DNA from 4 places in the Pseudalkalibacillus berkeleyi genome. Region 3 is predicted to be linked to each of the others. Evidence: riboswitches for the same ligand, from Rfam matches in the RefSeq annotation. Region 3 holds a riboswitch; each other region holds the start of a gene.
The links. Region 3 has a riboswitch for S-adenosylmethionine ahead of metK (methionine adenosyltransferase). Riboswitches for the same ligand answer to the same signal wherever they lie in the genome.
Positions count from the first base shown of each region.

Region 1: it holds a riboswitch for S-adenosylmethionine, as region 3 does, so the genes downstream of both, L2716_RS07265 (YezD family protein) here and metK (methionine adenosyltransferase) in region 3, are expected to answer to the same signal.
Region 2: it holds a riboswitch for S-adenosylmethionine, as region 3 does, so the genes downstream of both, L2716_RS07125 (homocysteine S-methyltransferase family protein) here and metK (methionine adenosyltransferase) in region 3, are expected to answer to the same signal.
Region 4: it holds a riboswitch for S-adenosylmethionine, as region 3 does, so the genes downstream of both, L2716_RS12610 (methionine ABC transporter ATP-binding protein) here and metK (methionine adenosyltransferase) in region 3, are expected to answer to the same signal.

Region 1 covers NZ_JAKIJS010000001.1:1,365,953-1,373,807, forward strand. Annotated here, with positions in the region: gene L2716_RS07250 (enoyl-CoA hydratase/isomerase family protein) at 1-366, opposite strand, end outside; gene L2716_RS07255 (sodium:solute symporter family protein) at 385-1,881, opposite strand; gene L2716_RS07260 (AMP-binding protein) at 1,982-3,961, opposite strand; gene L2716_RS07265 (YezD family protein) at 4,072-4,218, opposite strand; SAM riboswitch class I at 4,335-4,439, opposite strand; gene L2716_RS07270 (aspartate aminotransferase family protein) at 4,529-5,869, opposite strand; gene L2716_RS07275 (YjiH family protein) at 5,993-7,399, opposite strand; gene L2716_RS07280 (sigma-54 interaction domain-containing protein) at 7,515-7,855, opposite strand, start outside.
Region 2 covers NZ_JAKIJS010000001.1:1,339,800-1,347,654, forward strand. Annotated here, with positions in the region: gene L2716_RS07105 (UvrD-helicase domain-containing protein) at 1-629, shown strand, start outside; gene L2716_RS07110 (nucleotidyltransferase domain-containing protein) at 728-1,495, shown strand; gene L2716_RS07115 (hypothetical protein) at 1,705-2,073, opposite strand; gene L2716_RS07120 (hypothetical protein) at 2,360-2,602, opposite strand; gene L2716_RS07125 (homocysteine S-methyltransferase family protein) at 2,622-3,692, opposite strand; SAM riboswitch class I at 3,915-4,022, opposite strand; gene L2716_RS07130 (hypothetical protein) at 4,082-4,360, opposite strand; gene L2716_RS07135 (SRPBCC family protein) at 4,472-4,741, opposite strand; gene L2716_RS07140 (hypothetical protein) at 4,732-4,944, opposite strand; gene L2716_RS07145 (hypothetical protein) at 5,281-5,469, shown strand; gene L2716_RS07150 (FMN-dependent NADH-azoreductase) at 5,508-6,143, opposite strand; gene L2716_RS07155 (DUF3892 domain-containing protein) at 6,274-6,501, opposite strand; gene L2716_RS07160 (VOC family protein) at 6,639-7,019, opposite strand; gene L2716_RS07165 (LVIVD repeat-containing protein) at 7,270-7,855, shown strand, end outside.
Region 3 covers NZ_JAKIJS010000001.1:2,195,679-2,203,533, forward strand. Annotated here, with positions in the region: gene L2716_RS11520 (tetraprenyl-beta-curcumene synthase family protein) at 65-1,132, opposite strand; gene L2716_RS11525 (alpha/beta hydrolase) at 1,137-1,940, opposite strand; gene L2716_RS11530 (gamma carbonic anhydrase) at 2,033-2,545, shown strand; gene L2716_RS11535 (VOC family protein) at 2,535-2,903, opposite strand; gene L2716_RS11540 (sterol desaturase family protein) at 3,208-3,828, opposite strand; gene L2716_RS11545 (GntR family transcriptional regulator) at 3,845-4,516, opposite strand; gene metK (methionine adenosyltransferase) at 4,689-5,882, opposite strand; SAM riboswitch class I at 6,094-6,182, opposite strand; gene pckA (phosphoenolpyruvate carboxykinase (ATP)) at 6,508-7,855, shown strand, end outside.
Region 4 covers NZ_JAKIJS010000001.1:2,395,554-2,403,408, reverse strand. Annotated here, with positions in the region: gene sigI (RNA polymerase sigma-I factor) at 312-1,079, shown strand; gene L2716_RS12625 (anti-sigma factor domain-containing protein) at 1,107-2,462, shown strand; gene L2716_RS12620 (SCP2 sterol-binding domain-containing protein) at 2,689-3,036, shown strand; gene L2716_RS12615 (TlpA disulfide reductase family protein) at 3,004-3,429, opposite strand; SAM riboswitch class I at 3,590-3,702, shown strand; gene L2716_RS12610 (methionine ABC transporter ATP-binding protein) at 3,804-4,829, shown strand; gene L2716_RS12605 (methionine ABC transporter permease) at 4,822-5,487, shown strand; gene L2716_RS12600 (MetQ/NlpA family ABC transporter substrate-binding protein) at 5,506-6,321, shown strand; gene L2716_RS12595 (carboxymuconolactone decarboxylase family protein) at 6,801-7,181, shown strand; gene L2716_RS12590 (YuzK family famiily protein) at 7,413-7,568, shown strand.

The sequences.
Region 1 (7,855 bases), 830 kb from region 3:
ATGACCACTAACCGCTGCTATTGTAAGTTTTTTCAATGACCATAGCTTGATACTGACCCGTAACAACGATTCAAGATGCGCTCTCCATACTTCAGATGGTTGCTCGCCAATCGGTGATGGATAATTGAACGCCTCCTTCAAATCGACACCAGCAGAGAAATGTTCCCCCGCTCCTTTAATGATGACAACCTTTACTTCTTGATCTTTTTCAAGTAAATCTAGTGCTCTTTCGACCTCATGTGCTAATGAGTCTTTTATTGAGTTTAATCGATCAGGGCGGTTAAGGGTAATGGTTCCGATACCATCTTCAATTTGAGATAAAATGTATTTAAAATCCTCTGTTCTTGTTAAAGTTGACGATGTCATTTAAATTCACTCCTTCTATTATTTGAAAGTATGGGTAACGTAACTGATTTGAGAACGCGACATCGATGTCACATAACTAACAACAATCATAGTTACAATACCGATCACAGAACATATAAATAACGCAATGTAAATGTTCTCAATGAGTTGAAATCCAGTAAACCAAATATACGATCCTGAGCCTGTGATAACAGATGAGATTGCCCCATATCCATTTCCTTTCTCCCAGTAATATCCGAGAATAATCGAACCGAAGGTCCCGCTAATAATTGCTGAAAAACTAAACTGGATTAACAATGCAAGCGAGTCTGGTGGGTTGATTGATAAATAAAGTGACAGCAAGCCTACTAAGAAAAGTGACCATTTAGCTCCTAATACAGCTTTTTGGTCAATGCCATCCGTAGACAGCGAAGAATACTTAGCGAGAAGTGGTTTAATTAAATCATTTCCAATGCTAGATGTGACCGTCACATACAAACCATCTGTACTAGATAATATGGCAGAGAGTAAACCAATCATTAATAATCCGACCACAATAGGAGGAAAAGATTCCATGAGATATACAGGAATTGCTTGATCCATTCTACTGAGGTTTGGGGATATCACTCTCGCTGCTAGTCCACCAAAGACCATTAATGACGTTATGAAAAAAAGGTGAACCCCTGCTGATAGCGTAAAAGGTCTCAAATCCTCTTCCTTCTCAAGCGTTAAAAACTTATTTGCTAATTGAGGTGTTAAGACAAAACCAATCATTAAAAATTGGATGGTTAATAGAGCCATTACACTCCCATAAGGTCCTCCTTGTGAAAAAGCATTTGTTAAGTTTGGATCAATCGCGGCTAGTTTGTTTTCCAGTCTGTTGAACATTGAGAGCCCACCACCAATCGTCCAAAACAAGGAGGCAAATACAATGACGCCTGTCAAAGACATTAATATCCCTTGAATACCGTCCGTAATCACTTGAGCGAACATGCCCCCAAGGCGGATATAGAAAACTGTGATCACAACACCGATCACAATCCCCCATAAATACGGAATCCCGGTAATGATTTCAAAAATGGTTGCCATCCCTACATTTTGTCCGACAATATAGTAAATGTTGAATAACAATAGAATCGAAACGATCATCTGTAGCGATTTGCTATTGTATCTTTTTCCAAGCCATTCAGGGAGCGTTGCAACACCTCCTGCCTTCTTATGTTGACGCCAAAAGTTTTTCGCGAGGAAAAGTAGAGCGATCCAAGCTACGCCAAATGCTCCGAGAATGTACCAAAACACCGAGAGACCATATTGGTAAGCTAGCCCAGGAACACCTAAATATAAATTTGCACTAGCAAATGTTGCTGAGAAACTTGCCCCAACGATCCATGGGGCAAGCTTACCTTCCGCCGTTGCAAAACCCTTCATCGTTCTACTGTGTTTCTTTCCTTTATTTCCAATCCAAGAAAGAACACCTATATAAATGAGGAAGAGTACACCAACAATGACTAAAACATAGCTCGGTAAAGTACCCATTCTTACAACCCTCCTTTATCTTGTTTCGGATATAATTTATTCCATAGCCATAAGCCGATCACCCAAAATATGATAAGTCCAGTTAGGTAGAATGTAAGCATCAGGTCACTCCTTTATCTAATAGTTTGTCAGATGTGAATTCGACTAAAATATTTGGATTAGCAATTGTAGAAATATCACCTATTTGTTCATTTAAGAACACATTTTTGATCACTCTTCGAACGATCTTCCGGCTTTGGGTGCGGGGAAAATCTTTAACAAAGAAGATAAACGTTGGTTTAAGTGGTTTACCTAGTTTTTCAGCAACTGTGTTCACTAATTCATTTCTAATGAGCCCTTTATCAAGCTGTTCACCCTCATTTTCTAAGGTCACAAATCCGATGATGGATTGGCCTTTTATATCATCAGGTATGCCGATAACTGCGGCTTCCTTAGCTCGGTCATGATTGGTTAACACTTCTTCAATTTCAGTTGGACCAATTCGCTTTCCAGCTACCTTGATCGTATCGTCCGCTCTGCCCTTGATATACCAGTAACCTAAGTCATCTATAGACACGAGATCTCCGTGGACCCAAACGCCTGGCCACTTATTCCAATACGTATTTAAGTACCGGTCATCATCTTGCCAAAAAGATTTGGTCATTCCAACAAATGGTTGTTGGACAATCAGTTCTCCAGTTTTATTTCTGACGGGTTGCTGATCTTGATCAACCACTTCCGGATCAATGCCAGGTAATGGTCCATGAAATGAGGAAGCTTTTAAAGGCATCGTTGGATAGCAGCCAATAATGCCTCCACCAGCTTCCGTACCTCCTGAATAATTTATGATCGGACAACGGCTTTCCCCAACTTGTTCAATTAACCATGTCCATGATGCTTGATCGATTGCCTCTCCAGTTGAACCTATAATTTTCAATGACGAAGTATCATAGGATGGCAGTGTTTGGTCACTATGAGTCTTTCTCAAGGTTCGAACAACCGTTGGCGCCATCCCAATATGAGTTAAGCGATGGTCCTCAATAAGCTGTAAAATTCGCCCATTTTGAGGATAATTAACATCTCCTTCATAAAGGACTGCTGTACAATGAAATAAATTTGCACCAATTAATAACCATGGCCCCATAATCCAACCGATATCCGTCATCCAAAATAGCTTGGCGTCCTCTTTAACATCGAAGCAGAAGTACATATCAATGGCGGTTTTAATGATGAAACTACTATGTGTATGGACAGTTCCTTTTGGTTTCCCTGTTGTCCCAGACGTATAAATGATTAAGTAAGGATCCGATGCCTTTGTTTCATGTGTGATTAATGTTGCTCCTTTTGACGCTAGAACATTTTCGTAATGTCGATCTAATCGGCGTTTCGTAAAGTTTGTATGGGTATGATTAACGACAACTACATGTTCAACCGAAGGGGATAGATCTACAGCTCGATCGGCAATTTCTTTCATCGGACTTACTTTTCCTTTTCTAATAGAACCATCGGCAGTGATCAATACTTTACATTCACTATCGTTCAGACGAGTTGTAACAGCATCTGCCCCGTACCCTGAAAACATCGGTACAGCGATAGCACCTAACTTCGCACATGCATATAACGCAATTGCAGATTCAATAATCGGAGGTAAGAAAATACCTATTCGATCCCCATAACCTACTCCTAATCGTTGTAGGCCTAAAGCGAAGCGACTGACATGTTCATCTAATTCCTGATAAGTTAGTCCCTGTTTGCTACCGTCTTCACCTTCCCAAACGATCGCATTTTTCGTATTGCATTTTGTTAGATGTTTCTCTACACAATTTTTATAAATGTTTATATATCCGCCTTTAAACCATTCAGTGAAAGGTGCACCATTTGATGATTCAGATATTCTGTCAAAAGGTCTGTCCCATTGAAAATGAAACGTCTCATTGATCGCATTGTAGAACCAATCCTGATCTTCAGCAGCCTTCTTTATGAGTGCTTGGTAATCTGAAACCCCATAACGATTTGTGAATGCCGTTAAGTTCGCTTCATCTATCTGATTCTGATTCGGACGCCAAATTACTTGATCTGATCCGTAAAGTTCCAAACTCATATTGATTTCACCCTTTCCAATTCATTCATACAAAAAAGCAACCTTGTGCAAATCCCACCTAGGATTTAATGCTCAAGGTTGCCTCTAGTTTGTCTAGTCAGCACATATTCTTATTTCAATCTTACCTTTTCATTCTTTTCAATTTGAATGACTTTTCCGTCTTGTACAACTAATGTTACGGAACCGAAATCCATTGATTCTAACATCTTATTCAAGCGAGGTACGATCGCTTGTAACGCTTCTACTTCTTTAGCCACTTTGTTCTTCTCCTTTCATTTTCTAATTCGCGAGAAGATAAGGACAATTGCATATGAGAAAACAAAAAAGTCTCTCAAGATGAGAGACTTTGTAATCTGTACATGACCATGTATGTACCTTATCTCTCAAAATGGAATGCCATTTTGCTGGAATTGGCACCTTGCTGTTAGCAGGTTGCCGGGCTTCGTAGGGCCAGTCCCTCAGCCACTCTGGATAAGCGGTTTAACTTATTTTTTTGAATTTTACATGAATGGAAGTCTCGAAGTCAACAAGTTTGTGAAAACTAGGTGTTTTGGCTTAGATCTAATATTAAACGCCTGCCATTAATTTACTACGTTCTTGTAAATATTGCTCAATGGCTTCTTCAAGCATGTTCAGCCCAGCATCAATTTGATCTTTTGTCACGATGAGCGGTGGTACCATACGAATGACGTTTCCTTCGTTTCCACACAAATAAAATAGTACACCTTTCTCCAATGCAAGATCTAGTATTCTGAGTAGCGCGTCGCCACTCGGCTTTTGGGTATCCGGATCGACAATCTCAATTCCAATCATCAATCCAATTCCTCTTACGCTTCTAATGACATGATCATACTTTAATCGTAAGTTTTCTAATTGATTCATGGCATAATGACCTATTTCATATGCATTCTCAATTAACTTTTCTTCCTTCAACACATCTAATGTCGCAAGAGCTGCAGAGCACGCGATTGGATTCCCACCGAAGGTTGTTCCATGACTCCCAAGTGGCCACTTTTGCATTAATTCAGCAGATGCAACAGTTGCGCTCAACGGAATGCCAGATGCGATTCCTTTGGCAATCGCCATAATATCAGGAGTCACACCAAATGTTTGTGCTGCAAACCAGTCACCCGTACGACCAAACCCTGTTTGTACTTCATCAAAGATCAATAAAATATCATGCTGGTCACAAATTTCTCGAATCTTTTGTAACCATTCTTTTGGCGGTATAATATACCCACCTTCACCAAGAACTGGCTCTAAAATAACGCAAGCAACTTCGTCTGGTTGAACTTGGTGTTGAAATAATTTATGGAAATCCTTCTCTAGCTTTTTAACAGAAAACGCAATACAGTCATCTGTACCTTGAGGGCATTCGTCTTCATCAAAGTATGGAATTTGATAACTTCCACTTGGATTTAGAAACTTTCGATATTTACTTTTCGAAGTCGTCACATTCAGTGCCCCTAATGATCGACCATGGAAACACCCTGTAAATGAAACGACGTAAGGACGTTCCGTTACGTGTTTAGCAAGCTTAATGCCACCTTCAATAGCCTCTGTTCCACTATTTGCAAAGAAAAAACAATCTAAGCCCGTCGGCAATACAGTTTGTAATTGGTCTGCAAGCTTCAAAATCGAATCATACATAATGACACCAGACGGACCGTGTAGTAATGAATCTGCAGCATCTTTTATGGCCTGTACGACTTTCGGGTGCCTATGCCCTGTGTTCGTAACCGCGATGCCTGATGTGAAATCTAAGTACTTCTTACCATCTACACCATAATAGTAACAGCCTTCTTCCTTAACAACAGGCAAATTGGGGTGATCCTTAGCCATAGAAGGGGCTAGTAGTTCAGGCATCCGTTCAAATAAAGGTTTCCAGTCATAATCTTGAGTAGACATATGCATTCCTCCAAATACGAATCTAGGTTGCGCGTTTTAATAAATAGCTCTGTTAGAGAATATTATTGATTTCTGGTAGTACAAGTGAATTTCAAAGAAATCAACGATAACAATTAACAAAACCTAAAAAATAAATAAGTGTGCAATGAGGACGATAATCGGTAATGTGATTAATGTTCGTTGGATAAATATAATTACAAGCTCTAAGAACGAAATTGGAATCTTGGATTTGATCAGCAATATACCGATTTCAGACATATAGATTAATTGCGTTAGAGATATTCCGGCAATTACAAACCTCGTCAATTCACTTTCAATACCACTACCTAGTACTGCTGGTAAAAACATATCTGCAAATCCAACAATCATAGCAGGTGCTGCTTCAGCCGCTTCAGGAATTTGCATCCATTCAAGTAACGGGACTAAAGGATAAGCAAGATAAGAAAATATAGGTGTAAACTCTGCAATGACTAGTGATATCGTACCAAGAGCCATCACAAGGGGTATCAAACTGAACCAAATATCAAGTACATTCTCAATTCCCTTTCTAACTACAATTGTTAGATCTTTGACTTGTGCTGCTTTCCTAACACCACTTTTGATACTCCATTTTACACGCGATGCTTCTGTTGGAACTGATTCTTCTATTTGCTTCCCTACAGGTTCATAATAAGTATCTTTTTTCCTTGATAAGGGTGGAATTCTAGGACAAACAACAGCTGCGACGATACCTGCGATCACGACTGTAATATAAAACGGTACAAACAAATGGTCTAACCCAATAAAGCTAATCACAACTAAACTAAATGCAATGGATGTGATAGAGAATGTCGTAGCGACTACGGCAGCTTCACGTTTTGTATAATAGCCTTCTTCATACTGTTTGGTCGTGATCAATACACCGACTGTGCCACTACCCATCCATGATGCAACTGCATCGATTGAAGATCTTCCGGGCAACCGAAACAATGGCTTCATAACTTTTTGCACCATCGTACCAATAAACTCCATAAGTCCGAATTCAAGGAGTAGTGGCATTAATAATCCAGCAAATAAAAACCAAGTTGCAAGAACGGGGACGAGAGCATAAAGGACCGTTCCCCCAGTAGTCTCTGACCAAATCCATTCTGGTCCCCATTTCATCAAGGTCATGATCGCAAAAATTGATCCGACAACTCTCATAGAGAGCCAAAATGGATTAATATCGAATAAATCTTTTAGAAAGGAGTTTGTTTCCAACCAGAGTGGCTTTACTGTTTTCGCATAAATGACTAGAAACACGGATAAACAGAAAACAGTGGTCATTACATGCGGAATGTAATCCCCAAACCAACCATTAACTGATTCAGCAAGGATGCCTACACCAATTGTTAATTTCCCTTGATAGGTTACAGGTACAAGAAAGAGAAAAATCCCCAACAAAGAAGGAAGAATGAATTTCAAATAAGCTCCGATCGTTAAGGATTGTGGATCGGTTTGCGTTTCTAATGTACTCTCCTGCAAATTGACCTTTCGCTTCTCAGCTTCCATATGTACTACTCACTCCTTTTCAATTTGAATACAGCTATACACTAAATGCTAAAATGGCCTCCTTTGTGTTTATTTTGTATGTACAACAATTAATGCAAGTTTCATGCCAAAACATTCATTTTATTTGGTATTTAGAGAGTTTTCTGACAACTGTAGGCTGACTAATCCCTAACATTTCTGCCATTTTTGTAGTCGTTTGATAACGTTCCCTTGCCTCTCTCAATAATTTCTCTTCCACATTGCTTAAAATGTCATTTAAGTTTACTTCTCCTGAAATAGTATATTCTTCCTTCGGCTCGAGTAGCGACTCAGGCAAATATTCAGCTGTGATCACTGTTGAATGACTAATGACAACCATTCTTTCAATAACATTCATCAGTTCTCTAACATTCCCATCCCAATCAGCATTCAGCATGATTTGCATAGCATTGTCTTCAATCGTTCGTTGACGGTTAT
Region 2 (7,855 bases), 860 kb from region 3:
ATACTTTATCGGAAATTGAGTCAGCAGCTAAACCATTTAAGAGTATTGTTGATTTCCTCCAATTTGTAAATGAAATCATTATGAAAAATAAAGAAATGGAACAACTGCGTAAGGATCCGAATGCAGATGTCCTGAAATTAATGACGATTCATAAATCAAAAGGTTTAGAGTTTCCTGTCGTATACTTAATCGGTGCTTCAGAAAACATACTTCCTCATCGATCGTCGTTAGATGCCGACACTCGAAAGGATATGGTGGTAAAGAAAGATACACAAATTTTGAAAACAGCTATAGAGAGCGAGCGTAGGCTTGCTTATGTAGCCATCACAAGAGCCGAAGAGGAAATATGTATTAGCTCACCGAAAATGTACCGGGAGCAAACTACACGCGTTTCCCGATTCATTATGGACGTATTTAAGGATCCAACAAAGCAACCAACTCATTCTCAGAACAAAAGGATAACCAATAAGAAAGCTAAAACCAAAGAATCGTTATTGGTATGGGATTGTACACAGGACACTTGTAATGCCTGGAAGAGATTAAATCCAGAAGAAAAACAAATAGATACAAAAGAATGCCCATTGTGCAAAGGAACAATGGAACGGAGAGTTCGAGAAGTAAGTTATTAAACAGTAACGAATGATTTAGAAAATCCACTTAATTTCCTAGTTGGTACAAATGGTTCCAGGTTATTAAATAAAACATTGTTGAAAAGAGTGGTAAAAATATGGTTTTGGAGAAGGTTATAAAGGAGATCAATATTCAGAGTGAGTACAAGAGTTTTGTAGAGGAGTATACAGCTTGCTTGCTTTCAGAGTTCAGTGGGAAGGTTCACAGTATTTATATGTGTGGCTCAATTCCTAAAGGTACTGCTAAGCCATTTAAGTCTGATGCAGATTTTACAATAGTATGCGAAAGACCAGAAGATATAGATTATGATAGAGTATCATGTCTGAAGGACCAGATTTTACAAAAATATCGATTAGTAACTAAGGTTGATACGGTTATTTGTTCACTTGATGATGTAAGAAGTAAGCCCAATGAATGGGGATTTTGGATCAAGATAATCTGTGTTTGTATACATGGTACTGATATTGGCGAAGAAGTACCGCCTATTCTTATTTCACCTGAGTTCATATTAGACTTGAATTCAGACACTCAAGAGGCAGTGGATCGCGTGCGCGGTTTTCTATCTAATGCCAATGATGAGACACTGAAATCTAGATATATCAAAGGTTACTCAAAAAGATTAATTCGTGCATTATACACTTTGGTTTTAGAAGATACAGGGGTTTGGCAAGATGACATTACTAAGATGAAGAGTGCCATATCAGATTATTGCAATATTGATTCAGCTTTAGTTGACTATCTGTATGCGTGTTACTTGGATAGTAATGTAGATGTTGAAGAGTTTCTTGGGATTGCAGAAGAAGTATATAGTTATATTGAAAAGGCTTTAACTGCATTGATGGAAGAAAGCTCTGTTATTAAATAATGGTTATTAAATAATGTTGGCAAAGTATTGTCATTAATGTAGGTAATTTAATGTCGACGGACAATAGGGGCTGCAATTTGTTTGTAGCCCCTACCTTTATTACTAAAAGTTAGTAGACATAATATCTATTATAGGAATCAATGTGTATGAAACAAATATTCGTCTCACTACCAAAGTATACTCCCGATAGTGAGACAGAATTGAATTTTTTAGAGTTTTAAATAATTCATGTTCGCAATTACATTTTGATTAGATTGATCATTATCTATAAGATCCTCTTCATCATCGATTTCAGCATTACCGACAATACCTTTGTTCGTTTTCATTTTAGACTGAATCACACCTGATTGTTTATCATTACTATTAATGACACCAAAATTATGAATGTCCTTAATTTTATTATAAAGTTCTTTTGGTTCAACATTACTTGCCAGATCTAAAACTCCATTATTTATAATCGTGATACTTTCATTAGCAAATTCAACTTCTGTTGACGTTAATTTATATTCTCCATCAATGACAATGAGTTTGCCCTCATAACATATAAATGGAATATTTGCCTCTTTACTTTTGTTCACTAACGTGTGAATGAGTTCATTCTTGCAAATTATTTTCTTAGCAAAATGGATCTTTCCAAGTCCTCTGCCTCCTTTTCATTTGCAGCTAATGATTTTCCAAATTTCGTTAGTTCCATCTTGTGTTTTTTGTAAAGTTCTTCAATCAACTGTAAAACCTCACTCCATAAATAGAAGTACACTGTTCAAATGCCATTCGTATGTATAACGTTTTAAATGTATAAAGTGTTGGAATTTTTTTAATTTAATTAAAATTTTATCAAATGTGCGATGAAGAATTCACTTAATTCTATTTGATTGTGGTTGTATTAGTAATAAAAGAATTGCCTACTGGAACCCCAATAGACCTTAAAAGTTCAGGTACAGCCACGCGCAAGAACGTTCGTTCGTCTCTCAGTTGATTGGATACAAAAAACCGCTTCTCTAAGAGAAGTAACGCTCTGAGTATCACCTCCATCCATTTATACAAAATGAAGACCAAGTAGATTGAACATGCTACTTGGTCTTCATTGATATAGCCACCGGATTTCACGTTTAGTGATACTCCCCTCCTATGCCTTCGTTCTATATTCAAGGTTATGCTGCTTTAACGTTTCATCCTGACCGAATAAGAAATGTTTTTCCATGTTAGGTGAATATTTAGAATTTGGTGCTACTTTACCAACTGCTTCTGATACTTCTCGAATCATTGCTGGTGAAGCGCCACAACACAATCCAATGAATTGCACACCTGTTTCAAAATGAGCTTTCCTCGCCCATTCAGCAAGTTCATATCGATTATGGTATAACGGATCTAATGAGGTTGGAAATGTGGTTTCAGTTGGTATAGAACATGTACATCCTTGATCAGGTAGGTTAAAGAATGTCGGATTTTCCTCTGTTGTTCGGTACGGCAATGGTAGTGCAGCGATATGACCACTTACACTCGAACGAATCTTTTCAACATAAGGATGCATGGTATGTATGCCTCTAAAGCAATTCATACCGACTACGAGCGCTCCTTGCTCTTTTAAAATTCTACATGAGTCCTCAACAGTATACCCATCACGTAGAACGCCTTCAGCCATGAGACCATGCGTAATCACAGCCTCTAGACCACCTTTAATGATTTCTTCAAGAGCAATCAATGCTTCTTCATGGTAGTAGAACGTTTCGCCAATGATGAAGTCCACACCTTCATCTACACACCACTCTACCATTTCTGCAAACATTGCCCGTACTTCAATTTTCGATTGCGCGTCTTCAGGGTCAAATATGTTCGTATTTGAAATATTACCCGCTACGAGCGCATCTTCTTCAGGGTGCTCGATTGCTACTTTTTTTGCCGATCGGATGGCTTGTCTGCTTAGCTTTTCAACAAGATTTTCCTTACCAATGATCCTCATTTTTTCTCTATGGGCATTGTACGTAAATGCGACGATGACATCCGATCCAGCATTCATGAAGTCTCTGTACGCTTGCTCTAACGCTTGTGTGTTTTCTAAAGCGACTTCCGGTACAAACGAACCTGCTTGTAAGTAGCCTCGCCGCTCTAGTTCAAATAAGTAGCCTTCACCGCATACTACCGGACCTTCTGCTAATCGATTAGATAAACTACGTTTTTGTTGGTTGTGTACACTCATTACTCCTATTCCTCCATTCGTTTGTTAAGGATTGTTCGCACTTTTCAATTATTGAATTACTTATTGAGGAAGTAAAAAAGAGACGATTTCAACTCTCTGTATTACATTGAGTTGAAAATCGCCTCTAGTGTGTCTAGTCAGCAATATTCATCCTATACACTTAGACACAAAATAAAAAAGCCTTCCCCAATTTGGAAGACGTTTAGGCAAAATCATATCATCACCTTATCTACCAAAATGGATACCCATTTTGCTGGAGTTAGCACCTTACATAACATGCAGGTTGCTGGACATCGCAGGGCCAGTTCCCTCCGTCGCTCTGGATAAGTTTTAATTGTTTTACATTTTATACAGTGTAGTTTTCATTGTCAACAATTTTTTGAATTTTATTATAACCAGCGTCTCATTCGTTTAATATACCGCTTAGAGCGAAAGAGAAGCTCGGTTTTTATATATTTGGGTGCATCTATCGAGTTAATCATTTTCACGGATGGATAAACACCATCCTGGTTGTATTTCACCTCAAAGCTCCCTTTGCAAATCGTGTTTCCTGTTTGTTTATCGATTACTTCAGCATCTACTGTCGCAACTTTATTTATGAATTGCTGATCATCGGACTCTTTTTCCAATGTTTCTAGATCCGTAACTTCAAATAAAAATTGAGGCACCGCTAATCACCCTAATCGTAAATTTATTTAATCATAACACGTTCCTTGATAGGATAAAGAAAAAGATACTGCAATTATTGCAGTATCTCCTTTGATGACCTAAACGTAGCGTTAACGAATGATATTGTCCTCAGAATTATCAGTATATGGTTCACCTTCTTGATCCACTGCGTAATCCTTTAAGCTATTTAAGTAATGAATCCACCCGTTATTACAAGCATCAAAACATTCAAGAGCTTGTGTTAAACCTTTGTGTGTAAAGTGTAATTTACATTCACCCTCAATTAAAGGTTCTATATGAAACTGTATGGTAGTGCCGACCCAATCCTCAAGATTGTCAAACCCACTTGACTCGGGATGCTTGGATGCAATTACATCCAATTCAACAACCTCGTTTTGTTTAAGTTTCTCGTTACAACATAGAAACCAGCCTTTGGAAAATTAAATTCTGAAATTCCTCCGACTTCATCACTGATGTTTGCAAAATTAGTCCACCAATTCCTTACGCCATTTTGTGTATGAATGGAATTATATAATTTCCCTGCAGATACCGGAATACTCATTTCTACCGTAAAATCTTTCATAAATTAATCTCCTCCATATTATGAATGTGACCAATAGGTAACATGTGACTATAAGGTAACGTATAGTGTTGACTATTACAACATTCCAATTTAAATATGCTGAGAGTGGTAGTAATAAAGTACTGAGTTCCCCAAGAGAGAGCCGAAGTTCCCCGAGTCATCGTAAAAGTTCCACAAGTGAGAGCGGAAGTTCCCCGAGAGGAAGCGAAAGTTCCACAAGAGAACGCAACAGTAGAATAAATTATATATAATCTCCATAATTTATAAAGGGAAGTGGGCTTTTTGCGTTGAATATTAACAGGTATTCCCATTATTCATTTGGAGGAGATAGAACAAATGTATAACCATAAGGAAGGCATTCCATATAGCCAAGATCCAACATTTGAAAATGTAAAAAATGAAGATAAATTAAACGATTCGGTTATGGATTATCAAAATGGATCCGTGTCGTCTAAGCGGTCAAATTATGATTATTCTATGGTGATTCCATTAGACCAAGTACCATACAGACCACATGATGAATAACAAAAGGTTAAGCCAGATGGGCTTAACCTTTTGTTCATTTAAAATTGACTTGCGTAAGATTTCGCTTTTTCTAAAGCCGCACCTTTGATTTCTTCAAGTTTGTCAGGCATAAATGCGTGTCCTTCAATAATGATGGAATCAGTGTCAGTAACCCCTAGGAATCCCATAACTGCTTTAATATAGCGATCTCCCATTTCTAGATCTGCTGCTGGTCCTTCTGAATAAATGCCTCCACGTGCTTGAATGTGCAAGGCTTTCTTACCTTCTAATAACCCAACAGGTCCATTTTCTGTATATTTGAATGTTGATCCTGCAATAGAAACCGTATCAATGTATGCCTTCATCTTCGGAGGTACGCTAAAATTCCAAAGCGGAGTTACAAACACATATTTATCTGCGTTCTTGAACTGTTCAGTAAGGACATTGATTCTTCTTACTTTATCTTGTTCGTCTGGGCTTAATAAATCAAACTCTTGACCTTGTTGAAGCTTTCCCCAACCGTTAAATACATCTGTATCAATATACGGGATGTCATAGTCATATAAGTCTAATCGGATGATCTCATCCTCAGGGTTTTCCTCTCTATATGCTTGAATAAATTCCTCTCCAACTGCTAAACCAAGGGACTCTTCAACCGATTTAGGATTTGCTGTAATGTATAGTACTTCTGCCATGATCTTCCTCCTAAAAATTATTTTGTTACTTTTTTATAGTAACTTTATTTTTATAGTATCATAAATTATCTTGAATTCAAAATAAAATACTCGATTTATTAAAAAAGAATAAGAGCCGGTTCAACAGCTCTTAAAAGATCGGTAATCCATCTAAGTTGTTATCTTTACGGTTATCTGGATTAGATCGGATATAGGTTTCGCCATCTTTCTCCCGGACAACGCTTACGTTCTCAATTCTTTCCTCATCTACTTCCTGTATGGCTTCTTCATATGATAATTCTCTACCAGAGCTTGTTTGGAACATTTGAATCTTTCCATTTTCATCTTTCCTTACCGCTGAAAACTGTTCTTTCTCCATCAACAAAACCTCCTTTACACTTCCTAGTTTTTTCGAGATTTACGTTTATATTCACCGAACAGCGTAACTTTCATAAGTGCACACAAAAAAAACAGCAACTGACCGTAACAAGACGGTACAATTACTGTAAGTAGAAATTATTCTTCATTTGATATTAAGGCTAGAACTGCACCAGCCGGGTCCTTGATCACACAGAAGCGGCTCGCTCCCATCATTCTTGGACCATCTAAAATCTTACCGCCCAAATTCACACACTTTTGAGCACTAGCTTCAACATTTTCAACATTTACATACATGAGCCATTGTGCAGGGATATCTGAATTTGACCCTTTAGCATGACAAATGCCTGTCACGACTTCATCATCATCTTCTGGTGATTTAATATTAAAATCATGGTAATCGCCCATATCATGATTTTCTGCTTTCCACCCGACGACTTCAGAATAAAAGTCCTTTATTTCTTCAGCATTTTTTACAGTTAGGTCTCTCCATACAATTTCACCTATCTTAGCTTTCATTTGCCACCTCCAGATTGATTTTTCTTTAATTAAATATTCGTAATCCTACATACATGAACCTGCTAAAATCTAATAAATAAATTTAGTTCTATATGCATATAGAACTTTAATGTCATTTTTCATATTAGTTAATATGCCTTATTCACTTTTACATAAGATTGTACTATTCGATGTGTTTAACTAATATTTGATGTAATTTTCAAATAATTGTGTTATTTTGTTGTAAATATTTTGTATTGGAGGAATTATATTGAATAGGAGAATCGTCACGCGTTTATCTTTAGCTGGAATTATGAGTCTCTCTTTATACGCACCTTCCATCTCCGCTCATGACAACCTTGATGATGTTGCAATAGAGAAAGGCGCTCAAGAGGGTGAACTGACAAACATATCGATGCTTGAAGGGAATAAAAACCTAGAAAATTGGTACGAAGCTGCTGCTGTTCAAATTAAAGAAAATGACGGAATACAGAATTCAACTGCTGATGTTTACGCACATAAAGGATTTGCGTATCTAGGTACACATACTGCTGGAGGAGGCAACGGGGGTGTTCGTGTATTTGATCTTAAAGATCCATCTAGTCCTATAGAAATTTCAAAGTTTGCTGATGATATTCCTGGTACTTGGCAGGAAAAAGTTATTGTCAAAACCGTAAATACACCCTATTTCAAAGGTGACCTTGCTGTCGTAAGCGTTCAACAGCTTGATCGTGGTAACGCTCTCTCAAAGGGTGGTTTCCTTTTGTATGATGTGAACGACCCGTATAATCCAAAAAAATTGGGATTTTGGGAATTAGATAAACGGGTCAGAGGTACACACGAATTGTATTTAACTG
Region 3 (7,855 bases):
TAATTACAAATTAAAAAAGTTACATAACTTTACTACCAAGTCATGTAACTCCTTACTCATCGTATCAAGATGTTTTCACTTTCCGGTAAACGAAGCTGTTCCAATAAAAGTAGTAAGCAGGCAAACCACCGGCTCGCATCAGCTTCTTAAAGACACTCTGTACTTCCGGCTGGTTTTTCACTTTTGTATCGGTAGAGTATATGCCAAGTAATCCACGTGTAATCAATGAGTGAAATCTAGAGTGTGGAAGGGCTCTTGCTGCTTCATCAGCCTTGTTAAAGAAATGCATTAATCTATCCATCATCTGTTCCTTGTTCTCATAATAGAAACAAAAATTCAGATCTCCGCCTTCCTGATCCTCTTCCTGATCAATTAAATAGTCCATCATAATGTGTAACCCTTGAATCCACGGGAAATATCCTTCTTTAATTTTATCGACAAGGTCCGGACTCAAGTCTTTGTTCGTCGCATAAGAAACTAGACAGAAAATCCCGATTGTCGACCCTGCGCATGCCGAAAATTCATACCAACTCATAGCTGGTAGGTCTCGTTCATTTTCGGTAAACCATTGTTGTAAACGAGGAACCCGCTCTTCATGAATGACATGCTTATGTATTTGCAGGTTACTATAATGCCGCTCTAGCTCAATTAGGGATTTTGCGATTTGTTCAAAACTCGGTAATTTTGCTAAAATCGTCTGGCACGTACTGACGAGGTCGTGTAAGTAGCCACCGTCATTTTGGTCTTCACGTAGCGCATAATAATTTTCTAGTTCAGTACCTGGCGATAAGGCATGTTCCATTGATTGATGTAATAGCGCAAAATCCTCAGGATCCAGTGATGTACTTCGGTCACAGAGGTTATCCAAATAATCGCTAATCGTTTGGTAGGCGATGATAAACCGGATGACTTCACTTCGCCACTTATCATCAGCACTCAATAAAGCATAAATCCCTCCACCCTCACAATGAAAGGTTTTTGTATCTATGCTCTCTAGCGCTTGTGTCCTAAGTTCGCTATTCGGAATTTGTTCCGCCCGTTGTTTCCATACCGCTAGTTCTTTATGAACCGAGGGGAGGACTTGTCTATATATTTTGTTCATTAATGACCATGGTTGTGACGGTACATTCATGCCATCACTCCTTATGACTTTTTTCTCTTACAATTAAATTTAATTCAACATACTGGTGTATATATTGGAAGACGAGACCACGTTCTGGATCATTCAATACTTCATGGTAAAGTGCAGGCCATTCTTTATAGGCTTTTTCCGCCATATTCAACTGGTTGAACCATTCCCTTACCTTTTCTTTATCGACAATCAAGTCATCTCCGCCTTGAACAACTAATAAAGGCAGATCCGGAAACCGATGAACAGAGGCAAATGCAGCTTTCATCGCATCCATTAGCTCCCTGTACCAACGGATGGATACTTTTTTGACAAGTAGGAAATCCTCAGAGTCTCGTTTCAAAACCTCTTCTGATCGCGTCCCTCTTGGGCGACCCTTACTCGATCTTAATCGTAAACTCGGATACACTTTATTTAAAACTTTCGATACAGCATCTATCGCTTTTGGAGGTTTCTCGACGATTCCAAGAGCAGGAGATGACAAAAGCACAGCGGCTAATGGGAGATTCTTCTCTGTAACCGTTCGAATTACAGCAAGCCCGCCCATACTATGCCCAAATAAATATATGGGTAGATCAAAATGCTTCGCTTCATCTACCCATGATTCTATCGTTTCGATGTATTCATCAAAGGAATGGATATGACCGCGGTTTCTACGCGTTAATCCTTGCCCAGGTAGGTCGCCCATAACTACATGATAGCCCTTTGACACCCATTTTGAACAGAGCCATTCATATCTGCCATGATGCTCACCTGCGCCATGCACCATTACGATGACTGCCTTTGCTTCAGGTGCTTCCCATATCCACATGATGCTCCCCCTTTTCTTCTCGCCAATAATTTGCTAAACTGCTTATGATTTATACAACTATATGTATTCCCATAGGAAAGAGGATGATACTTTTGATTTATCCTTATCAAGGTTCAGAACCTAAGATTGATTCAAGTGTTTACATTGCTGATGGTGTAATAATCTCAGGCGATGTGACGATTCAAGAGAAATCTTCCATCTGGTTTAATACGGTCATCCGTGGAGATGTAGCCCCTACTTATATTGGTAAGCGGGTAAACATTCAAGACCTCTCCATGCTGCACCAGAGCCCTAATACACCTCTTGTCATTGAAGACGATGTTACAGTCGGTCACCAAGTTACCTTACATAGCTGTACCATACGGAAAAATGCACTTATTGGAATGGGCTCACTCATATTAGACGGTGCTGAAATTGGTGAAGGTGCATTTATCGGAGCAGGTAGTCTCGTTCCACCTGGCAAAAAAATTCCCCCGAACACCTTAGCGTTTGGACGTCCCGCAAAGGTCGTTAGAAACATCAATGAAAATGATCTACAAGAGATGGAACGCGTCCGAACTGAATATGTTGAGCGCGGTCAATATTACAAAACGCTTAAGCGTTAAATTCAATAATATTTCCATCAGGATCTTGTACGAACACTTGATGCCAGCCGGTTTTACTGGCTGGTTTATCTAAATAGGTGCACCCAGCTTTTTCGAGGCGATCGATTAATTCCTGAACGGAATCCACTCGAATCGCAAAATGAGCACTTCTACTATTTAAAGTAGGCATTGCATCTTCATTGAGAGATGAATTTACAATTAAGTGTAGCTGAGTACCCCCAAGGTTGTACCAAATACCCTCAAAGTCAAAGTCAGGTCTTTCTTCACTAACTTCAAACCTCAACACCTTTTCATAAAAAGACCTAGCCCGCTTCAGCTTCTTCACTTCTAATGAAACATGATGGATCTGTTTATACATGACTCATCCCTCCTTATCTACTATTCTTTTATACCCACTTTCACCATTTTATCATCCTATCATTTTTTATGATAATAATTAAGGATAGAGAGAGCCCGTCTGTATATGAGGGATGGACTGATTTTTCCACTTATCGTGCAAAACTCGGAATTTATCGTGCAAAACTCCAATTTTATCGTGCAAAACTCCAATTTTATCGATCAAAACTCCAACTTTATCGATCAAAACTCTATTTTTATCGAACATCCCATCATTTTCTCGCTCTACACAAAAAAACAGCTGACTATACGAGCCAGCCTGTTATTTACATATCAAATGTTCGTTTCTCTAAATCTCTTGCCGTCTTACTCGTCTCGACGGTCTTTTCCTCCTTCATCGTTCCGAATAGGTAATCGCCAACTGGATTTGAGACGCCATACCAATAATTTTCATTTTTATAATGGTGGAGGATGTGAATCTTTTTCATCCAAACTCCGAATTTCGTTCTCGGTTTAATCGGTCTATGCGCAACGTAATGCTTCCATTCGTAAAAGAAAAGCATCACTTTCAAACCGCACATGAAAGCTAATGTGTAAAATAAATTTCCTGAAATGATATAAAAAAGTGCTGACCAAACGATCATGTTCGGGATACTGTACCACAAAGGAAGAAAGAGTAGATGTAAGTCATCTGGATCTGAATGATGATCATAATGTAGTCGTTTCAACATCTTGAGAAGGAATGGATTCTGAGGTGTTTTTAAATGGAAGAGAAATCGATGTGTCATATATTCACTTAAAGAAAACGCGATTAATCCAATTGCGAAAGATATGGCGATCCATCCTCCTTTACCAAATAGGATAATTACAGTCATGTTAGCAGCAATTAGACACGACAAAATGAAAATATCAGGAAAGAGGAAGAAATCTCGATACACTTTGCTCATGTGAACCTCCTATTTTTTAATGATTCCTTTGTTTCCACATCTCGATACTTTGATCCATCATCCGTTCAGCGAGTTGCTTAGCTTGATCTGGATTGTTTGCAACTGCTGCTCCAATTAAGTCTCGGTAATAGCTCATGGAAACTTCTCGGTACGGTTGCTCTTCAAAATATAATGTTGCCATTTTAATATATAACCTTTGGAAGCTGTTTAGGATCAATAAGTATATCGGATTGGAGGAGGCTGCGGCTAATCCTCGTTGGAGCTTCCAATCAAATTCAGCAAAAGCTGACGCTTCATCTGCTAACTGATCCATTTCCGTCAACAGAGAAACCACTTGCATCGAATTTGTTTCTACTGCCCCGTGCACATATGCTGGTAGTAATGCCCTTCTCAATTCTAAAAGATGAACAATAAAAGCATCTGGCATATCTGCCTCTTGCTCTAAATAATGGACAAGTGTCATTAAATTTCCTTGTCTCCAGTAATCATTGACGACCGCCCTTTGTCCTTTACGAATCGTTATCCAACCATCGCGTTCTAGTCGTTGTAGTACTTCTCGGATCACAGGTCTTCCAACTTCAAAATGAGCAGCTAATTCTCGTTCTGAAGGTACTAATGTATTGCAGGCATATCCTCCGTTCATCACTCTTTCGATGATAATTTTTTCAATTCGGTCAGTTGTTCTCATTGTTCACACCTACTTTATGGTAATACCACTTTTTATTCTGGTAATACCAGTCTATTCTATCTAACGTCACAAATGCAACAATTTTCTGATAATTAAATACTCAAACTTTTTCCAACAACAAAAAACCCTAAACGACCACAATCGTTTAGGGTTCATTTCACACATCATGTTACTATGCGTTGTTTTTCAAAATTTCTGCTTTATCTGTTCGCTCCCATGGGAGTTCAATGTCCGTACGTCCGAAGTGACCGTATGCTGCAGTTTGCTTATAAATTGGACGGCGAAGATCAAGCATATTAATAATACCAGCTGGACGAAGATCGAAATTCGCACGAACCAGCTCAACAAGCTTTTCTTCAGAAACTGTTCCCGTCTCAAATGTATCAATTGAGATCGATACAGGTTGCGCTACACCTATTGCATAAGCGAGTTGAACTTCACATTTGTCAGCAAGTCCAGCAGCAACAATGTTCTTCGCAACGTAACGTGCAGCATATGCAGCAGAGCGGTCTACTTTTGTAGGATCCTTACCAGAAAACGCTCCCCCACCATGACGTGCATATCCACCGTAAGTATCTACGATAATCTTACGTCCTGTTAAACCAGCGTCACCTTGTGGTCCACCGATTACAAAGCGACCAGTTGGGTTAATGAAATATTTTGTATCTTCATCAATCAATTCAGTAGGTACAACTGGATTGATGACATGCTCCTTCAAGTCACGCTTGATCTGCTCAAGTGTAACCTCTGGATGATGTTGTGTTGAGATGACAACCGTATCAACTCGAACAGGTTGATTGTTTTCGTCATATTCTACGGTTACTTGCGTTTTTCCATCTGGACGGAGGTAAGGGACGACTTCATTCTTTCTTACATCTGCCAAACGGCGGCTTAACTTATGAGAAAGTGAAATAGGCAATGGCATCAGTTCTGATGTTTCATTACAAGCGTAACCAAACATTAAACCTTGATCTCCTGCCCCAATTGCATCAATTTCCTCATCAGACATCGTGCCTTCTCTAGCTTCAAGAGCTTTGTCGACACCTTGAGCAATGTCTGCCGACTGCTCATCAATAGATGTAAGAACTGCACATGTCTCATAATCAAATCCATATTTTGCTCGTGTATAGCCAATACCTTTAACTGTTTCACGAACAATTTTAGGAATGTCTACATAAGTAGAAGTAGTAATTTCACCTGCAACAAGTACAAGACCAGTATTAACAGATGTTTCACACGCAACCCGAGCGTTCGGATCACTTGATAGAATTTCGTCTAGAATTGCATCTGAGATTTGATCACAAATTTTGTCTGGATGACCTTCTGTGACCGATTCAGAAGTAAAAAGACGTCTGCTAGTTGACATTACGGAACCTCCTCGGCGATAACCAATATCGCTGATAATTGATACGGTACTCATTCCGTACGAAAAAAGTGCCATCAATCAGATGAAAACTTAAAGCAAAATACTTTTTCATTTTCACCTCTGCACTTGTACCTAAGAAAGGATTCATATTATAGACGAAAAAAAACCTTTCCCTTGTAGAGGAAAGGTGGTTCGTTGTAAACCTTTCACCCTCTTATTTTTCAGGTTAGCACCTTCTCACCTATGGTGTCGGTTGCTGGGTTTCATTGGGCCTGTCCCTCCACCTACTCGGAATAAGAGTAGCCGTTCTCGCAATATAATATCGCAGTACGCGGGGGTTGTCAACGAAAGTACACTTATTAAATAGCTCTGTTAATGAATAAAGTTGTTTTTTTGTTTGGAAATTAAAGTTAAGCTTACATGTACTATGTGCAATAAATTGAAATGTAAACTACGAAATGAAGTTAAGGTCAACAACTGCGCCTATTTAATCGTAAACTAAGGTTTGATTCGTCACAAAAACGGAAATATAGTATACATTATTAAAATAAATATGTTATACTAATTCAGACGAATAGGATGTATAATGATTTAAACAATATTATGTTGTAAAGGATGGGTTTACATGAATACGGCACAATTTACTTCACTTACCGATGAACTTATAAGTAAATCTACAACTCAAAAGAATTTAGCAACTCCGACTTTAGTTGAAAAAGCAATCTCACGTGGCGAAGGTGTCCTTTCATCAACAGGTGCATTACAAGTTGAAACAGGAAAATACACAGGTCGTTCACCTAAAGATAAATATATCGTAATGGAACCTTCTGTGAAAGACAAGATTGACTGGGGATCGGTCAACCAGCCAATTGAAGAAGAGAAATTCAATAACTTATATAGAAAAGTACTTAAATACTTAGATGAAAAAGAAGAAACTTTCGTATTTGAAGGTTTCGCTGGTGCGGACAAAGCTTATCAATTACCACTTCAAGTCATTAATGAATATGCTTGGCACAATCTTTTTGCTCGTCAGCTTTTCATCCGCCCAAATGAAAGCGATTTAAATGGCTTTACACCGCAATTTCAAGTTATTTCTGCACCAGGATTTCTTGCAGATCCTGAAGTAGATGGAACGAATTCTGAAACGTTTATTATTATCTCATTTGAAAAACGGATCGTACTCATCGGTGGTACTGAATATGCTGGAGAAATTAAGAAATCCATCTTTTCTGTCATGAACTACATCCTGCCAGAACAAGATATCCTTTCTATGCACTGTTCAGCAAATGTAGGGCAAGAAGGCGATGTTGCTTTGTTTTTCGGACTAAGTGGTACTGGGAAGACGACACTATCCGCTGACCCTAATCGCCGACTTATTGGTGATGATGAACACGGTTGGGCAAATAACGGTGTCTTTAATATTGAAGGTGGATGCTACGCAAAATGTATCAACCTTTCTGCAGAAAAAGAACCACAAATCTGGAATGCTATTAAATTCGGAACTGTTCTTGAGAACGTCGTATCCGATAAAGAAACGCGCGAAGTTGATTATGACAACACGACATTGACTGAAAATACGCGTGCGGCATATCCGATTGATGCCATTCCGAATGTCATCACGCCAAGTGTTGCAGGAAACCCGAACACGATCATCTTCTTGACTGCTGATGCATTCGGCGTATTGCCTCCAATCAGTAAGCTAACTAAAGAACAAGCCATGTATCACTTCCTATCTGGCTACACAAGTAAACTTGCTGGAACAGAGCGTGGCGTAACATCACCACAAGCGACGTTCTCTACTTGCTTCGGTTCTCCATTTTTACCTTTGCATGCTGAACGTTACGCTAAAATGCTTGGTGAGAAAATAGAACAACACGATGTGGACGTTTATCTCGTAAACACTGGCTGGTCTGGTGGAGAGTATGGCGTAGGTAAGCGAATGAACCTTCCATATACACGTGCAATGGTTCAAG
Region 4 (7,855 bases), 200 kb from region 3:
GTATAGTCGGTTGTTTTTTTTGTTTTCACAAGAAAGCGTTTTCGTATAAGTAATATAACGATTTCTAAAAAGTATAAGGTCTGTATTTACAAAATTCATGCAAATCAGTCTAAATAAAAGTATGTTACAATTGTTAAAGCGGCTGTAACATTGTTATCAAATTGTATCCTCCATCGGGCTAAATAAATGATATAAATGAATTATGGATTTTTTATATTCCTAATTCGATTAAACGTTTTATATCACTATAAAAAAGCATTTGGACTCATAAATAGAGTTTAATAAATGTCCGTAGCGAGGTGGATACAAACATGACATCAATGAATATGAACTTATTAGTCAAACCAAACTTCAATAAAACTGTTAAGAAAAACGTTACGATAGAAGATAAAGTTAAAAAGGTTACTAAAGGAGACGAAGTCCTCAGAAATCAATTACTAGAGGATTATCAGCCATTCATTAAGAAAGTAACATCAAAAGTTTGTAACCAATATATCGATCAATCAAGAGATGAATATAGTATCGGACTAACCGCATTTAACGAGGCCATTAACCAGTATCAGGAGGGACAAGGAAGTCGATTCCTGACCTTTGCTGATATGGTCATCCGAAGACGTGTCATTGATTTTATCCGTAAGGAAGCACGTCAGAACAGGTATGTCTTTTTAGAGCCTGAAGAGACCGATGAAGAAGGTCGATTAGAGGACAGCTACGCAGAGCAAAAGGCAGCAATTCACCATTATGATCAACAACTTCAAGTCGAAAACCGTGTCTATGAAATTGAAGAATTTCAAGAATTGCTCAAAGACTATGGCATAACCTTTAAGGTTTTGAGTAAAAACTGTCCTAAACATATTGATGCAAGAGAAAATGCAAAGAAAATCGCTCAATTACTAGCAGAAGATGAGAAATTAGCTGCTTATCTTGCAGAGAAAAAGCAATTGCCGATAAAAGATTTATTAAATATGGTTTCTTGCAGTCGTAAAACGATTGAACGTAATCGAAAATATATAATAGCAATTGCATTGATTTATATTGGAGGGTATACATCGCTTAGATCTTACATTGAGCCCTCTTGATATCAGTTTGAAGGGAGGGACCAGTGAGTGAAACGCGGCCTTATCATGAAAGTTTCAAAGCGTAAAGCAGTGATCTTAACGAAAGATGGCAGCTTTGAGAACGTACGATTGAAGAAGGGTGAACAACCAGAAATTGGACAAGAATATATATGTCCAAATGAAAATGTTCATCCAACCTATCGTACTGACCGTATGTTATTACCTTCATTCTCACTATCTTTAGTTGCAATTATCGTATTTGTTCTAGTGGCAGGAGGTTTTCCATTCGGACATCAAAAAGCATCTGCAGCAGCTTATGTCAGTTTCGATATTAATCCTAGTATTGAAGTAGCTGTTGATAAGGATTTAAACGTCCTCAAGGTCCGAGCATTAAATGAGGATGCAAAAAGTTTGCTTGATAACACCGAAGGATTAGAGAATAAGTCGCTTAAGCACTTCTCTCAATCTTTATTTAAGAAGTTGAAAGAGTTTGGTTATTTCGACACGTATAATGATCTATTAATTACTTCATCATACGACCAATCCCTTGAATCTTCTGATGTTCAGAAGCGAATTAAAGATGCAATCAATCAGCTTAAATCTAATAAACAAGTTAAGAATACGAGTATTGTTCTTTCCATAATGGAAACCACTCCAGAACAGCGGAAGGAAGCTAATAAGCTTGGTTTATCCATGGGGAAATTCATGGTTTATCAAGATGCCCTACAACAAGACCAATCCCTTAAGGTAGAGCATGTTAGAACTCTGTCTTTCTCAGAACTACGAAAATTAAATGTCGATAAAAATAATACAGACGTTGTTGAAGCCGTTTTACCTGAAGGATCGACACCTCAGTCGGATCAAGTTAAACATACGAATTTTGATAGTAAAGAAACTAAACCGCTTCATAAAAAGCAAGATTCGCAGAAAAATACACAAACTAAATCTGTTGAAAACGTTTTAAATGAACCAGATCAAGCAGAACTAGATACAGCAATTAAGGACTTAAAAGAAGATAAAGTAACTGCACCTTCAGTTCCAGCTAAAACAGAGGATTCTAAGCAGCAGACCATTACAGGTAATGAGGAAAATAAGGATGCGAAAGAGTCTGAAAACGATCAGGATGCCGAAAGTGAAGAAGATGATGAAGAGCGAAAAAACAAAGAGGAAGAGAATGAGGGCAAAGATATAAGTAAAAAGCACTCACATAAAAAGTCTTTCTCAAAGAAGGACAAACACAAGAAGGACCACAAGAACCATAATCGTCAGGTTAAAATTAAAATTCATTTAGGAGAGTGGAAGAAACAGCTTCCTTCTTCGGATCATAATCAAGATCGCGACCTATTAAAGGTACAATTTGTACAGACGGGCACGTTCCAGAACCTTTTTTCAACCGGTTTTTAAAATCATGGCATTCGTTCATGATCATTTGTCGTACACAAATTTAACAGTCAACCACAGTCAGCATGGACTGTGGTTTTTTTTATATACATTATCCATGCAACATTATTTTAGAAGTGAGCCTTAGCTATTTTTCACGAATATTGATAAAGAAACTGTCGAACGTTTATACAAGGACATTTCAATTCACCTATCGAAGAATATCTACATAACGGAGAGGAGATGGGGTATGAAACAGGTTATAGAGGTGTTTACGAAACGATTAGAAAGACAGTCGTATTTATCACCCTTTTTCAAGTTGCAAGACTTTGTCATAACCTTGTCCTCTAATAAAGAACAGGTATCCATTCATATGAAAAAACGATCATGTCAAGTGATTATGGATGACATTCAGAGTGAGAATGTCATCGAAATTATTGGTAGTTCGGATACGTTATTACAACTCATTCAAGGTAATGAGAAGCTATCAACCTTAATCAAGCAAAACAAAGTAACCGTAAATGCTTCGTATCGAGTCGTCCTAAAGTTAGAGTCGATCTTCTTTTTATCTGGTCAACAATCCAGAAATGCCATGTAGCATATTTGGAAAAGTATCTTTATCTCCGTAAACCTCTTGTACTGTATGATCCGCACTCAATAAAACCGTCGTAGGTACGCCTTTACATCCAAATTGATCATACACTTCAGTTCCTTTGTCTTTTAAAACAGGGATAGATATATGATTTCTGCTAATAAATTCGTCCCTTTGTTCACTTGAGCCTTCTCTTCCTGATACATTTATTGAAATGACCACTATTTGTTCACTTCTCATCGATTCATAAAACTGATTTAATAAAGGAACTTCCCTCATGCAATCCGGACACCAAGAAACCCAGAACTGTAGGATAACAGGCTTTCCGGTAAAGTCAGATAAAGAAACAAGTTGATGATTAGCAATATTCCTCAATGAAAAATTTACTTTCTCAGACATTTGAACAAGTGTCCTCCTTTATTTGAATTATAGTATGAAGGGTATCATATTTCATTTAATATTCGCAGAGAAAATGATTGACATGTAAAAATAACGCATGCTACAATGCTCTCATGCTTAAATAAGCTAAAGTGATAAAGTTTAAAATCATTTAAATAAAATCTTATCAAGAGTGGCGGAGGGACTGGCCCTGTGAAGCCCGGCAACCATCAAATCAGTTTGATTTGAGAAGGTGCCAAATCCTGCAAAGTGTAATGCTTTGGACGATGAGATAGAGAGTTTAACCCAAACCTTTCTGCTCATTTACAGAGCCGAGAGGTTTTTTTTCGTTGGATTTTAAAATACTTAAATAGGACAGGGAGGAGTTGAGTGACTTGATCACTTTAAAAAATATAAAGAAAGTCTTTTACACGAAAGACGGTCCGGTTAATGCAGTCAATCACGTTGACCTTGAAATTGAGAAAGGCGAGATCTTCGGTGTCATTGGATATAGTGGCGCAGGGAAGAGTACACTCATTCGGATGTTGAACATGCTAGAAAGACCGACTGACGGCTCAGTCGATATAAATGGACAAGCCTTAACGAATCTAAACAGCAAGGATCTTCGCACAGCTCGGCAACGAATCGGAATGATTTTTCAACACTTCAACCTATTATGGAGTAGAACAGTCAAAGAAAATATCGCATTTCCTTTAGAAATCGCTGGCGTTGGTAAAGAAGAACGGGACAAGCGTGTAAATGAATTGATTGAACTTGTCGGACTAACAGGTCGTGGCGAGTCATATCCTTCGCAATTAAGTGGCGGTCAAAAGCAACGTGTTGGCATTGCAAGATCGCTTGCAAATAATCCGGATGTTCTTTTATGTGATGAAGCTACTTCTGCATTAGATCCGAAAACGACAGATTCGATCTTAAATCTTCTCGTTGATATTAATCAAAAATTAGGTTTGACTATTGTTCTGATCACACACGAAATGCATGTAATTAGGAAAATTTGCAATCGGGTAGCGGTCATGGAAGATGGAAAAGTCGTTGAACAAGGTCCAGTATTAGAAGTATTTAAATCTCCTGAAAAAGAAATCACGCAGAATTTTGTGAAGCAAGTAACAGAACCAGAAGAAACAGAGGAAACGATTCAACACCTGATAGAAAAAGGGGATCAACATAAGGTAGTGAAGCTTACTTTTGTTGGTGGTACTGCTGAACGGCCGCTCATTAGTGATTTGATCCGGAAATTCCAGGTGAACGTAAATATTTTACAGGGGAAGATTTCTCAGACGAGAGACGGGGCATATGGCACTTTGTTCATCCAAGTCGAGGGTGAAGCCAATGAGATTGAAAAAGCGGTTAGCCATGTCCGACAGCAAGAAGTGGAAGTGGAGGTGATCGTCCATGACTAATTTATTTCCTAATGTTGATTGGGAAGATATGTGGGAAGCTACTCTTGAAACCATATATATGACTGTCATTTCTGTCAGTGCGACATTTGTATTAGGTATCATATTGGGATTACTCTTATTCCTTACTGACAAGAATAATCTATGGCAAAACAAGCCAGTACAATCGGTCGTAGCTACATTCGTCAATATTTTCAGGTCAATTCCATTTATTATATTGATTATTTTACTCGTACCGTTTACAACATGGATGGTTGGATCTATGTTAGGTGCGAATGCTGCACTCCCTGCATTGATTATCGGTGCTGCTCCTTTCTATGCACGAATGGTTGAAATCGCCTTACGTGAAATAGATAAAGGAGTAATTGAAGCAGCTAAATCAATGGGTGCAACAGATATGCAAATCATTTACAAAGTACTATTGCCTGAATCACTACCTGCACTGATTTCTGGTATCACGGTCACTGCAATTGCATTAATATCTTACACAGCAATGGCTGGGGTTGTAGGATCAGGTGGACTAGGTACTTTAGCGTTCTTAGACGGATTCCAGAGATCTCAAAACGATGTCACACTTGTTGCAACCGTCATTATATTAATCATCGTGTTTATCATCCAATGGACGGGTGACTTCTTAACACAAAGAACGGATAAAAGATAAACTGGAGGGAAAACAAAAATGAAAAAATTTATTTCGATTTTGGGTACCGTATTAGTGATTTCTGTATTAGCTGCTTGTGGTGGAAAAAGTGGAGACAAAGAAGAGCTAGTTGTAGGAGCTTCCAATGTTCCTCATGCTGAAATTCTTGAAGAAGCACAGCCGTTGTTAGAAGAAAAAGGTGTTCAACTTGAGATTGAAACGTTCCAAGATTATGTTGTTCCGAACAAAGCGCTTGCCAATAAAGAGCTGGATGCGAACTACTTTCAACATGTTCCTTACATGGAGCAACAAATGAAAGAAAATGAAAAGTACGACTTCGTTAACGCAGGTGGTATTCACATAGAGCCTATGGGTGTTTATTCTAAAGAATACAAAAGCCTCGAAGAGCTACCTAAGGGCGCAGAAATCATTATGAGTAATGCAGTTGCCGATCACGGCCGAATTCTAAGTATGTTTGAGAGCGAAGGCTTGATTACTTTAAAAGAAGGCGTTAAGAAATCGGAAGCGACTGTTAAGGATATCGATGAAAATCCAAAAAACCTTAATTTCGAACCAAAGGTTGATGCAGGCCTACTTCCTAAAATCTACAATAATGGTGAAGGGGACGCAGTTCTGATTAACACGAACTACGCGATTGATGCTGGACTTGATCCGAAGAAAGACGCAATTGCATTAGAAGGCACAGATTCTCCTTATGTAAACATTATTGCTGTGAATAAAGGAAATGAAGATGATGAAAGAATCAAAAAGTTAGTTGAAGTACTTCGTTCTAAAGAAATGCAAGACTTTATCAAAAAAGAATACAAAGGTGCCGTTGTTCCAGTAAGTGAATAACAACATCCTTAATGGAAGACAAGACTGGGTAGAGCAAATATTGCGATACCTGGTCTTTTTTTGTTTTTGTAGAGGATTAGTCTATGTGGTGCCGGCGATCAGGTGCTTACTGTCCGCGGTGGAGCTGAAATGAGGATACGGCGGATAGAAAGAGGTGTTTACTGTCCGCGGTGGAACAGAAATGAGGATATGGCGGATAGAAAGAGGCGTTTACTGTCCGCGGTGGAGCAGAAATGAGGATATGGCGGATAGAAAGAGGCGTTTACTGTCCACGGTAGTGGCGAAATGAGGATATGGCGGATAGAAAGAGGCGTTTACTGTCCGCGGTAGAGGCGAAATGAGGATACGACGGATAGAGCGAGAACTCAACTTTTTTTTCACAATATTTTGGTGAAAATTCACATTTTCCATAACGGATACTATTCTTGAGAATCATCATACTAAGTAGGAAGAATTTTATGTTGTAAGGAGTGAATGAAATGAAACAAAATGAGATGAATGAACAGCCAGGTTCTCCGACAGAAGAAGCGTTAATGGACTATAAGCACGGATTAGGGATTTTTACTGAAAAAATGCCTGATGTAGCACGCAAGTATAATGCGTTTACTGAATCATGCTTTAAAGCTGGGAAATTATCGAAAAAAGAAAAACAACTGATTGCATTAGGCATTAGTATCTATTCTCAAGATGAGTATTGCATCATATATCATACTAAAGGGTGTCTAGACCAAGGTTGTACTGAAGAAGAGATACTAGAATCTGTTGGTGTTTGTGCTGCCTTTGGAGGAGGAGCGGCCATGAGTCAGTCTGTGACACTTGTTCAAGAGGCTATTTCTGACTTAAGTCAAATGAAACATTAATCAGAATTATGTGAAAAAGGGATGTATTCGAGGGATATGTATCAACACACCTATTAAAGTGAACCCACCGTCTGTAAGCCTTGCACAGAGGATATTATCAAGAAATTTGGGAGTTGGGGTTTAATCGATTAACTGATAGGGTATTACATGTAGTGAAAATAAAGATTGAAAACCCGAAAGGATTGATTTATTATCCATCAAATTGACACACACCAACACCATACAGGTGAAATGGAAAAGGCCATGCACCAATCACATGGAATAGGGTATGCTCAATATGAACAAAGTCTAGAAACGCGTATGGAAATCGAGCGTAGACGAGAGCGTGAGTATAAGAGAAGTCAACAAATTCTAAATGAATTTACGGGTAAAGTCACTAAGTCGTAACTACAAAGAACTGAACACAATAGAACATTAAATATTTTGGACCTTATCACACAAAGATAAGGTCCTTTTCATTTAGATGAATGGTTCCATTGACCAACCCAACCTAAATTTTCTAGACCAAGATGAATCAATAATAACGAATGGATAGAGAATAATAACATTTGGTATGTGATGATGGAGTATATACAGCGTATAAAAGAGATCTTCCGCTTTCAATAAGTAGCATTCATTCTCAATTAGAAAACGGAAATATCGCATTTTTTAAGACTCCTGTTGAGAATTATTTT